2 regions of the Negativicoccus succinicivorans genome follow, and region 2 is predicted to be linked to the other one. Evidence: riboswitches for the same ligand, from Rfam matches in the RefSeq annotation. Region 2 holds a riboswitch; the other holds the start of a gene.
What was found. A riboswitch is a leader RNA that binds a small molecule or an ion and turns the genes downstream of it on or off. The one in region 2 is predicted to bind S-adenosylmethionine.

Region 1 (5,819 bases), on a different contig from region 2:
CGAGCTTTGCGCCTTGTAATTCTTCTTTTGCAAGTAAAGCCCATTTTGTAAAAAGCAAACTGTCAATATTCATCTAAACCTTCCATTTCCTCCGTCTATATCTGCTAAGTCTCTTCATTTTACATCAGTTACTGAAAATGGTAAAATAGCTTAAATGGAGGTATTGTATGCAGTTTACAAAGTGGCATGGTTTGGGAAACGATTTTGTTTTACTGGACGGACTTATTGAAGAAGTGGTGATGACACCTTCTTTAGCACGCCAACTATGCGATCGTAAACGCGGCATCGGCGCAGACGGTGTAGCGATCATACTACCTCCCGAAAATTCTCACTATGATTTAGAAATGCGGATTTATAATGCGAACGGAACCATTGCGGAGATGTGCGGCAATGTAACCCGTTGTGTGGCTGCCTATGCAACACAGCAGCAGCCGGACAAAAAGCATTGGCGTATTTTGACAGCCACCGGGGTCATGCAGGCTGATGTGATTAACCATACGCCGCAGGAATCAGAGGTCACCGTAATCATGAGCGTACCTAAATTACGACGCGGTGACATCGGTATAACTGCGGATAAGGAGCAGCCTGCGCAAAATATTCAAATCGATCTTGATGGAAAGACGCTTACATTTACCGGTGTTTCTATGGGGAATCCGCACATTGTTACATTCGTTGATGATGTCGATACAGTGCCGTTGGGAGATTGGGGGCCTCAGATCGAAACAAATCCGCTATTTAGCGAAAAGACGAATGTGGAGTTTGCACAAGTTTTGTCTGCGAATGAAATCCGCATGCGTGTTTGGGAACGCGGCGTAGGTATTACGGAAGCGTGCGGAACAGGTTCATGTGCGACATTGGTAGCGGCTGTTGCCAACCAACTGATGAAAAATACAGCGACGTTAATTTTGGACGGCGGACGGCTGCAAATAACTTGGCCGGGTGTTGGGAAACCGGTACAAATGACAGGTCCGGCAGTAGAGGTATTCAGTGGCGAATATAAAAGAATCGGAGAAAACAATGATGAATGTACGATTAATTAATATCGGATTTGGCAATATGGTTTCCGCCAGTCGACTGATGGCAATCATTAGTCCGGAATCAGCTCCGATCAAGCGTATGATCCAAGAAGCCCGCGAAGGGAGTATTCTGGTAGATGCAACGTATGGCCGGAAAACTCGCGCCGTTTTGATTATGGACAGCGGGCAGATTATTCTATCAGCTATCCAGCCGGAAACCATTGCCAACCGGTTACATGAATTCGGCGAAGAATGGGATGAAGAAAAAGAATGAGCGCGGAGTATAAACATGACGAAGGCGTACTTTTAGTGGTCTCAGGTCCTTCCGGTGCAGGTAAGGGCACGATTTGTGATGCACTGCGCCGGCTTCATCCGGAAATTCGTTACTCCATTTCGGTTACCACCCGGCCGCAACGAGTAGGTGAGGTTGACGGGGTCAATTATTTCTTTACTTCTGTCGATAAGTTTAAAAACATGTTGAAACAAGACGCCTTTCTTGAATATGCCGAAGTTTATAACAATTACTACGGCACACCGAGAAAGCAAGTACTTGATTTGGTTCATGAAGGTAAAACGGTCTTGCTTGAGATCGATATTCAAGGCGCGATGCAGGTCAAGAAAAAATATCCCGAAGGGATTTTTATTTACATTGTCCCACCATCTTTACAGGAGCTCTCTCATCGTTTGTATGCTCGGGATACTGATTCCAAAGAAGTGATTCAAATGCGTCTTGCGAAAGTGATTGGCGAACTCGAGTTAGCGCACCAATATGACTACATCGTTGTCAATGATAAATTGGATGAAGCCGTAGATAAAGTTCGCGCCATTATGGTGGCAGAACGTTGTAAACTGTCGCGTAATAAAGAGCAAATCGATACTATTTTTGAAAAGTATATTACCAGGGAGGTTATGTAGTTATGGTATTCCCATCAATTGATGACTTATTGGAGCGTGTAGACAGTAAATATACCTTGGTTTCTATGGTGGCTAAACGAGCACGAGAACTCACCGAAGGAGCGGAGGCATTGGTAGAAGCTGATGAGAAAAAGCCGACAACGATTGCTTTAGAAGAAATTTATTACGGTAAAGTCAAGAAAGCGGCTACCCATCCGGCGGGAAATATACGATAATGGAACGCTTACAAGGGAAAAAAGTAGTTCTTGGCGTAAGCGGCGGTATTGCTGTTTACAAAGCGCTTTTTTTGGTTAGAGAGCTGCGTCGACATGGCGCGGAAGTTCATGTGATTATGACGGAACACGCAACGAAGTTGGTGGCGCCGCTTTCTTTTCGTGAGCTTTCCGGTCAGCCGGTTACGACGACGATGTGGGGAGAAATCACCCATTGGAATGTAGAACACATTGCTCTGGCTAACTTGGCGGATGTTTTCGTCTTGGCTCCGGCGACCGCAAATTTAATTGGCAAAGTAGCCAACGGGATTGCCGATGATATGCTGACGACAACCGTAATGGCAACACCCGCTCCGGTAGTTGTCGTGCCGGCGATGAATACCCGAATGTACGAAAATCCTTTTACGCAAAGCAATTTACAAAAGTTGGCTAGTGCGGGCTATACCGTCATCGAACCGGAATCGGGGGATATGGCCTGCGGTACAAACGGTAAGGGGCGCTTCCCCGCCGTAGAGACAATCGTTGCCACCATTGAAAGAGTGGCGTCGCAAGGTCTGTTGCAAGGTAAAAAAGTGGTTGTCAGCGCCGGTGGGACACGCGAGGCTATTGACCCGGTACGGTATCTCTCCAACCGCTCCAGCGGCAAAATGGGGTATGCGGTAGCCGCTGCTGCAGCTTGCCAGGGAGCCGAAGTGGTCTTGGTCAGTGCGGCAACATCGCTGCCGGAAGTTCCCGGTGTACGTATCGTTCATGTCAATAGCGCGCGGGAAATGAAGGACGCCATTGATGCCGAATTTGATACTGCCGATATTGTCGTCAAAGCGGCAGCTGTTGCAGATTATCGCCCGGCGAAAACTGCATCTCAAAAAATCAAAAAACAGGACGACGATATGCGAATCAAGCTGGTACGCAATCCTGATATTTTATATGAACTGGGCCAACGTAAAAAGCAACAAATTTTGATCGGGTTTGCGGCGGAAACCCAAAATGTTTTGGAATATGCTAAGGGCAAATTGGTCAAGAAAAATTTGGATATGTTGGTGGCCAATAATGTGGCTGCCCCCGGCGCCGGTTTCCAGACGGAGACTAACATCGTAACGTTTGTCTATCGTGACGGCAGTCACGAATCTTTGGATATCATGACTAAAGACCGGGTGGCGGAAGAGATCATCAAACGGGCGGCGAAGTTGGCAAACGCTTGCAAAAAATAGCATAATATCATAAAATAATAATTGTACTCATCCAGAGTGGTGGAGGGATTCGGCCCGTAGAAGCCACAGCAACCGGTTCAATTCGGTGCTACATCCGACAGGCAACTGGAAGATGAGGGAAATCCCTCATGGAGGGATTTTTTTATGCAAAAGGAGCGAATATTTTGGCAGAAAGAGAATTCTTTACTTCAGAATCGGTAACGGAAGGACATCCGGATAAAATTGCCGATCAAATTTCAGACAATATTTTGGACGCGATTTTGGCACAGGACCCGGATGGACGAGTTGCCTGTGAAACAGTAGTCAGCACCGGTTTAGTACACGTTGTTGGTGAAATATCGACATCCTGCTCCATTGATATCAATAAAATTATTCGTGAGACGATTCGACGCATCGGTTATGATCGTGCGAAATACGGATTTGATGCGGATACTTGCGGGGTGTTGGTATCGATTGATGAACAGTCGCAAGATATCGCTATCGGTGTAGACAGCTCGTGGGAAGCAAAAGAAAAAAGTGAAGACATCTTTGACGAAATCGGTGCCGGCGATCAAGGCCTTATGTTCGGCTATGCGGTTCGCGAAACACCTGAATTGATGCCGTTGCCGATCTCGTTAGCACATCGTTTGGCGCGACGGTTGGCGGAAGTTCGCAAGGACGGTATTTTGCCGTATTTGCGTCCGGACGGTAAAACACAAGTAACCGTAGAATATGTGGATGGTAAGCCGGTACATATTGATACAATCGTTATCTCGACACAGCATAGCCCCGAAGTAGAGATAGCAGAATTACGTGACGATATTATCGAGCAGGTCATCAAGCCTATTTTGCCGGATAACTTGTATGACAATAAAACGAAGCTCTATATTAATCCTACAGGGCGCTTTGTCATTGGCGGTCCGCAAGGGGACGCCGGCTTGACCGGTCGTAAAATTATTGTGGATACCTATGGCGGGATGGCTCGCCACGGCGGCGGTGCATTTTCCGGTAAAGATCCGACAAAAGTAGATCGCTCGGCGGCTTATGCAGCACGTCACGTGGCGAAAAATATTGTCGCGTCGGGGATTGCAGATCGATGTGAAATTCAGCTGGCATATGCGATCGGCGTAGCGCACCCGGTGTCAATTTTAGTCAACACCTTTGACACGGGTAAGATCCCTAATGAAAAAATCACGGACCTGGTTCGCACCCATTTTGATTTACGACCGGCAGCAATAATTCGCGATCTTGACTTACAACGACCGATTTATGCACAGACCGCGTCCTACGGGCACTTCGGTAGAACGGATATTGATTTGCCGTGGGAGCGCACCGATAAAGCAGATGAATTGCGTAAAGATGCAGGATTATAAGAAGACGGTATATGCCGTCTTCTTTTCACATAGGAGAGTTTATGACGGTAGCTGAAATTATCATTAACCGACCGACTAAGCATTTACAAAAATGTTTTTCATACCGTATTCCCGCTCATTTGGAATATATCACTCCCGGTTGGCGAGTGATTGTTCCATGGGGAACCGGTCACGAAGAGGGGATCGTTTGGAAGACTCGGTCGGAAACTTTTGAGGATACAACGCGCGAGTTGAAAAGTATTTTTGAGGCAATAGGAGATAATGCCTGGTTTACATCGGAAATGCTGGCACTTGCTGAATGGTTGGCAATGTACTATGCGTGTCCATTGATTGAAGCATTGCGTTTATTTTTAGTGGATAAAAAGACGATTAAAGGCCAAACGCGCTATAGCTTAACGGTATCAGGACAAAAAAAAATAGCACCTGAGAATATTCCTACAAACCATCAAAAACTTCTGAAGAATTATTTTCCCAATATGCTGGAGGCACTTGCCAATGGCTGGATTAAAGGTGAACTAAAACAGCTGAGTGATTCGCGATTCGCGAGTGAAATCGTTTGGGATGCAGCCATTGAACCCACACAATCACAACTTATGCGTACGCCTCGTCAGCAGGAGCTGGTTCTCTTTTTAACAGAGCATCCGGAGCAAACATCAGCAGAGTTAAATGCTGCGGGATTTTCTGCCGCGTTACGTAAATCTGCGCTAAGCAATGGTTATGTAAGCACTCACGAAAAGTGCAGCGACCATACCGGTATCCCGGATCATTTACCTCCACTTACCTCGGCACAGAAGCAAGCGTGGGCATCCATTCTGTCAGCCTTAAATGAACAGCGTAATGAAACGTTTTTGCTACATGGAGTCACTGCCAGCGGCAAAACGGAAATATACTTGCGCGCTGCCGCTAACGCCGTAGAGAAAGGCAAGAACGTATTGATTTTGACGCCGGAAATTTCGCTAACGGATCAAGTGGTGCGTCGCTTTACGGCACGCTTCGGAGCGGAAAAAATTTTTTGTCAGCACAGCGGTCTGACGGAGCTGGAGCGCTTTAATAACTGGCGGCGTGTGCGCGCGGGCCGGGGAAATATTGTAATCGGACCACGTTCCGCCGTAT
Region 2 (5,819 bases):
AAAAGAGATTCTCCGATCGCGATGACGCGCTGATTTGACGAGCCGCGGAAACGCAACGCGGGATCGCGCAACGCGTCCACGAAACGCCCGTCAACGAGCACGTCACACAGACGCAGAAGCGATAATCGAACGGGATCACTGATAATCTCTTCCCAGGTGTAGCCGGAATACACCCAAATGTTTTTTTGCGGCTGGGCCGCCCGCACGGCGCGCACGACCTCGATCAGTCCCTCGACATTTTGCATGGGCTCGCCGCCCAAAAGGGTCAGACCCGCCACATTCGGGTCATTGATGTAGTCGACCACCGTCGCGGTTTCCTTGTCCGTCCAAAGGTTACCGGCCTGAAAATTCTGGTATTCGACGTTGAAGCAATTCGGACAATTGTGAGTGCAGCCCGTGACAAAAATGCTTGTCCGAATGCCTTCACCGTTGGCAATATCGTAGTGCCGGATTTGTCCGTAACGCATGCGCGCCTCAGATATGGAGGACGCGGTCACGGATTTCTTTCGTGCGACCTTCGTTCCAGAAGTTTTCACCGAGGTAACCGCATGTCCGACGGATGACAGTCAACAGATTGCGATCGGTGTTGTGGCAACGCGGGCATTCCCACTGGATGTCGTCATTGACTTTGACTTCACCGTCAAAGCCGCAGACATGACAGTAATCCGATTTGGTATTAAATTCCGCATAGCAGATATTGTCGTAAATAAAGCGCATCATCGTCAGTACCGCATCGACGTTGCCGCTCATATTCGGAATTTCCGCATACGAGATGCAGCCGCCGGTCGAAAGTTTTTGGAATTCCGATTCGAAACAGAATTTATCAAAGACGCTGATCGGTTCGCGTACGTCCACGTGGTAACTATTGGTGTAGTAACCTTTATCCGTAATGTCTTCGATTTCGCCGAAACGCGCGCGGTCAATCGACGAGAAACGGTTGGTCAGGCTTTCCGCCGGTGTGCCGTACAGAGAGAATCCCAAACCGGTCTGTTCCTGCCAGGTATCGACCGCTTCACGCAGACGGCGCATCAGGCGCGCGGCGAACGCGTGACCTTTTTCGCCGGTATGCGATTCGCCGGTGATGAGTTTGGTCGCTTCATACACGCCGATGTAGCCGAGGGAAAGCGTGGAATACGTATTCTGCAAGTACGGATAAATCTTTTCACCCGGTTTGAGGCGAGCAATCGCGCCATACTGCCAATGAATCGGCGACACGTCGCTCACGACATCTTTCAAGAAGTCATAGCGCAACATCAATGCTTTGTAGCAAAGTTGCAGACGTTTTTCCAAAATTTCAAAGAATTTTTCTTCCGAATGTTCCGCCAAAATACCGATTTGCGGCAAGTTCAGTGAAACGACGCCCTGATTGAAACGGCCGTCCCAAACGTATTCGCCTTTTTCGTTTTTATACGGGCGCAGGAAGGAGCGGCAGCCCATCGGCGAAAAAACATTGCCTTCATAATTTTCGCGCATCTTTTTCGCGGAAATATAGTCCGGATACATGCGCTTCGCGGTGCATTTCGCCGCGAGTTCCGTGAGATAGTAGTACGGCGCGTCCGGCGCGATATTGTGCTCATCGAGCACGTAAACGAGTTTCGGGAATGCCGGTGTGATGTAGACATTCTGCTCGTTTTTGACGCCTTCTAAACGCTGCGCCAAAATTTCTTCCGTAATCATCGCCGCTTCTTTGGCGTATTCGTAATCCGGTTGGAAATACATGCACAACGTAACGAACGGCGCCTGGCCGTTGGTCGTCATCAAGGTATTGATCTGGTACTGGATCGTCTGAATGCCGTCTTTTACTTCTTTACGGGTACGTTTCCAAGCAATCGCTTCCGCTTTCTCCTGATCCGGTTCCATTTCATAAATGTCGCGCTGTTCTTCGAGCACGCTCTTGAGAATTTTATTGAACGATTTACGCACGAAAGGCGCCAGAATCCGATCAATGCCGTTGATGCTCTGTCCGCCGTACTGGCCGCTGGCGACCTGCGCAATAATCTGCGTCGTTACCGTACAGGCGACTTGGAACGATTTCGGTGAATCGATCTTTTTCCCGTTAATGACGGTGCCGTTGGTAAGCATGTCTTCCAAATTGATCAGACAGCAATTGAACATCGGCTGAATAATATAGTCCATGTCATGGAAGTGAATCGCGCCGCTGTCATGCGCCTGCACGATATCGGCGGGAATCAGTTTGCGGCGGGCGATATCTTTCGATACTTCGCCGGCGATCAAATCGCGCTGCGTCGAAACGACCTGCGCGTCTTTGTTGGAGTTTTCATCCAAGACTGCGATATTGCTTTTATTTAATAAACCGAAAATACTTTCATCGGTTGTATTTTCATGACGTTTGAATGCCTGTACCGCTTTATAGTTTTCGTACGCACGAGCCGTTGCCGGATTGTGGTTCTCAATGAGTTTATAATAGACCTTATCTTCGATTTCATAAATCGTTAAAGGCTTTTCCTGCTGACGTGCTTCCTGTTCGATTTCCCAGGCGATTTTGTCCGCCTGACCGATTTCATACACGCCGCTCGAGCTGTTCATTGCTTTTTCAATCGCGATCGTAATTTTCGACCTGTCAAAAACAGTTTTGTCGCCGTCGCGCTTGATGACTTCCAACATAGTACCGCTGCCTCCCTCATATTGTATCGGCTTTCTCACAAGCCGCCTCTTCAGATTTGAGTATACTACATATTGTAGTCTGGGCGCAATCCTAAAAGCAGATTATTCAATATGTAGCGCTCGGCTAAAATCCCCTTTAAGCCCGAAACGGTCGCATTTTACGCTACTTGAAACAGTCCTATACAAAAAACGCAAGGAGTCATCTCTAAATTACTGTTTGACATTCATTCTTTCATAGTGCTATAATCAGCGTTAATCAACAACGAAATACACCACTTTTCATCCAGAGTGACCGAGGGACCGGCCCAATGACGTCGCGGCAACCATCTCTACACGGAGAACGGTGCCAATTCCGCGGGAGTGATCCCGAGAGATGAAGTCGACCGGCTCTTCATCTTTTGGTGAAGAGTTTTTTAGTGGTTAAAGGAGTGAGAAAATGATAGATTTGCGACACATTAGCAAAGTATATCCCGGTCCGCAACCGGTGCACGCAATCAAAGATATCGACCTGCATATCCCCGAAAGCGAAATTTGCGGTATCATCGGCCTGTCCGGGGCCGGCAAGTCGACGCTGATCCGCTGTATCAACATGCTGGAAACGCCGACCGAAGGAGAAGTTTGGGTCGACGGTAAAAACCTGACGGCGATGAGCGAGCAGGAATTACGTAACGAACGCAAACATATCGGCATGATCTTCCAGCATTTCAATCTGCTGAGTCATCGTACCGTCTATGAAAATATCGCGTTTCCGTTAGAGCTCGCGGGACTTTCCAAAGCGGAACAAAAAGAACGGATCGAGCCGATTTTAGAACTCGTCGGTCTGACGCAACGCCGCGACAACTATCCCGCCCAACTTTCCGGCGGTCAAAAGCAGCGTGTCGGCATCGCCCGTGCGTTAGTTTCCCGACCGAAGGTGCTCCTTTGCGACGAAGCGACCAGCGCGCTCGATCCGCAGACTACCAAAGCAATCCTTGATCTTTTGAAAGATATCAATCGTCGCCTGCACCTGACCATCGTTTTGATCACGCATGAGATGCAGGTCATCAAAGAAATTTGTAACCACGTCGCCGTCATTGAAAACGGTCGCATCATCGAACAGGGCGGCGTGGCGGATCTTTTCACCGCGCCGAAAACGGCGACCACGCGCGAATTTGTCGGCTCAATTTTGAGCAATGAGATTCCGGAAAACTTAAACTATCTGCATATTTCCCAAACACCGATTCCCGATGCCGATTTACTGGTTCGGTTATCTTTTATCGGCGACGTTACCGATGAGCCGTTGTTGGCGACATTGATTCGTCGGTTTGATCTCGAAGTCAGCATTCTCTACGCTAGCATCGATTACATTCAGGACACCTCATTCGGTCGACTGATTGTGACGCTGGGCGGCAGTGAGGATCAAATGCAAGCCGCCTTGGCGTGGCTGCGCGCGTGTCCCATTGAAAGTGAGGTGATCGGTTATGTCCCCGCAAATCGTTAGCCTCTTATGGCAGAGTTTAGGGGAAACAATGTACATGGTGGCCGTTTCCTCCTTTCTCTCGGCCTTCTTCGGGATTCCTCTCGGGGTCTTGCTGCTCGTTACCGATAAAGGTCATATTTTGGAAAATGCCGCGATTAATAAACCGCTCGGCGCCGTCGTCAATATGTTGCGTTCGATCCCGTTTATTATTTTGATGGTCGCGATTATTCCTTTGACCCGCATTATTGCCGGTTCCTCGATCGGCACGACCGCCGCGTGCGTACCCTTGACGCTCGCCGCAATTCCCTTTGCGGGGCGCCTGGTGGAAACGGCGCTGAAAGAAGTTCCGTTCGGCTTGGTTGAAGCCGCGCAATCGATGGGCGCTTCCCCGTTGCAAATCATCTATAAAGTGTTAATTCCCGAAGCGCTTCCGACCATCATCGACAGCATGACGAACGTCGTCGTCAATTTGATCAGCTACTCCGCGATGGCGGGCGCGATCGGCGGCGGCGGCTTGGGCGATCTCGCAATCCGCTACGGCTACCAGCGTTTCCGTCTCGATGTGATGCTCGCAACGATTGCGATATTGGTCATCGTTGTCCAATTGATTCAAAGTCTGGGTAATTATTTAGCACGACGCGTTAATAAAAAATAATTCTGAAAACGAAATAGTGAAATGGGGTAATTGATATGAAACGACAATGGACAGTCTTATTTTTCCTGCTTTGCAGCTTGGCCGTACTGGCCGGTTGCGGCACCCAAAAAGAGCCGGCAAACGCTATGCTCGGCACCCAAGAACGACCGCTCGTTGTCGGCGTAACGGCAGGTCCGCAGGCGCAAATTTTAGAGCAAGTCAAAACGGTGGCCGCGCGTGACGGATTCGTCATTAAAGTGGCGGAATTCACCGACTTCGTCACACCGAATCAGGCGCTCGCCAACGGCGAAATCGATGCCAACGCGTACCAACACCAGCCGTACTTGAACCATTTCAATAAAAACAACGGTGACAAATTAGTCTCGATCGGCAAAACCGTACTCTTACCGATGGCGCTCTATGCACCGAAATACAAAACGCTCGACGCCCTTCCCGACGGCGCGAAAGTAGCCATTCCGAACGATCCGACCAACGGCGGTCGCGCGCTCTTGCTGCTGCAGTCGGCCGGTCTGATTCAACTCGGCACGAATGATATCACCGTCACGGTCGCTGATGTCAAAGAAAATCCGCATCATTTCGAATTTCTTGAAGTGGAAGCCGCGCAGGTGCCGCGCTCGTTAGATGACGTGGACGCCGCCGCAATTAATACGAACTACGCGCTTGAAGCGGGCCTTTCCCCGGTTGCCGACGCGCGCTTTGTGGAAACGAAAGAATCGCCGTACGCTTGCGTGCTGGCCGTGCAAAAAGAAGCGAAAACCAACGCGGCGTATGCGAAACTGCTTTCTTACTACCAATCGGAGCCCGTACGCGACTTTATTAACAAAGAATTTAAAGGCGCGCTCGTGCCGGCGTTCTGACTTGAGGTTTTCCTTTACAACTGAATGCAGCTGTGATAAAATACTACTGTTGCTAATAACGGAACTTGCAAGGAGGTGTAGATAATGGCAAATTATTGCGAAGTTTGTGGTAAAGGTACGCAAACCGGTATGAACGTCAGCCACTCACATTTGAAAACGAAACGAACCTGGAAACCGAATATTCAACGTGTACGTGTTGTTCTCAACGGTCAAACCACGCGAC

Region 1: it holds a riboswitch for S-adenosylmethionine, as region 2 does, so the genes downstream of both, metK (methionine adenosyltransferase) here and KIB08_RS05545 (methionine ABC transporter ATP-binding protein) in region 2, are expected to answer to the same signal.

What each region holds. Positions count from the first base shown of each region.
Region 1 is NZ_JAHAJN010000001.1:162,279-168,097, reverse strand. Features, by position in the region: gene KIB08_RS00875 (Rqc2 family fibronectin-binding protein) at 1-73, opposite strand, end outside; gene dapF (diaminopimelate epimerase) at 168-1,040, shown strand; gene remA (extracellular matrix/biofilm regulator RemA) at 1,021-1,290, shown strand; gene gmk (guanylate kinase) at 1,287-1,931, shown strand; gene rpoZ (DNA-directed RNA polymerase subunit omega) at 1,934-2,146, shown strand; gene coaBC (bifunctional phosphopantothenoylcysteine decarboxylase/phosphopantothenate--cysteine ligase CoaBC) at 2,146-3,354, shown strand; SAM riboswitch class I at 3,379-3,473, shown strand; gene metK (methionine adenosyltransferase) at 3,519-4,706, shown strand; gene priA (replication restart helicase PriA) at 4,748-5,819, shown strand, end outside.
Region 2 is NZ_JAHAJN010000009.1:16,132-21,950, reverse strand. Features, by position in the region: gene nrdG (anaerobic ribonucleoside-triphosphate reductase activating protein) at 1-467, opposite strand, end outside; gene nrdD (anaerobic ribonucleoside-triphosphate reductase) at 475-2,625, opposite strand; SAM riboswitch class I at 2,902-3,005, shown strand; gene KIB08_RS05545 (methionine ABC transporter ATP-binding protein) at 3,062-4,105, shown strand; gene KIB08_RS05540 (methionine ABC transporter permease) at 4,086-4,739, shown strand; gene KIB08_RS05535 (MetQ/NlpA family ABC transporter substrate-binding protein) at 4,775-5,596, shown strand; gene rpmB (50S ribosomal protein L28) at 5,681-5,819, shown strand, end outside.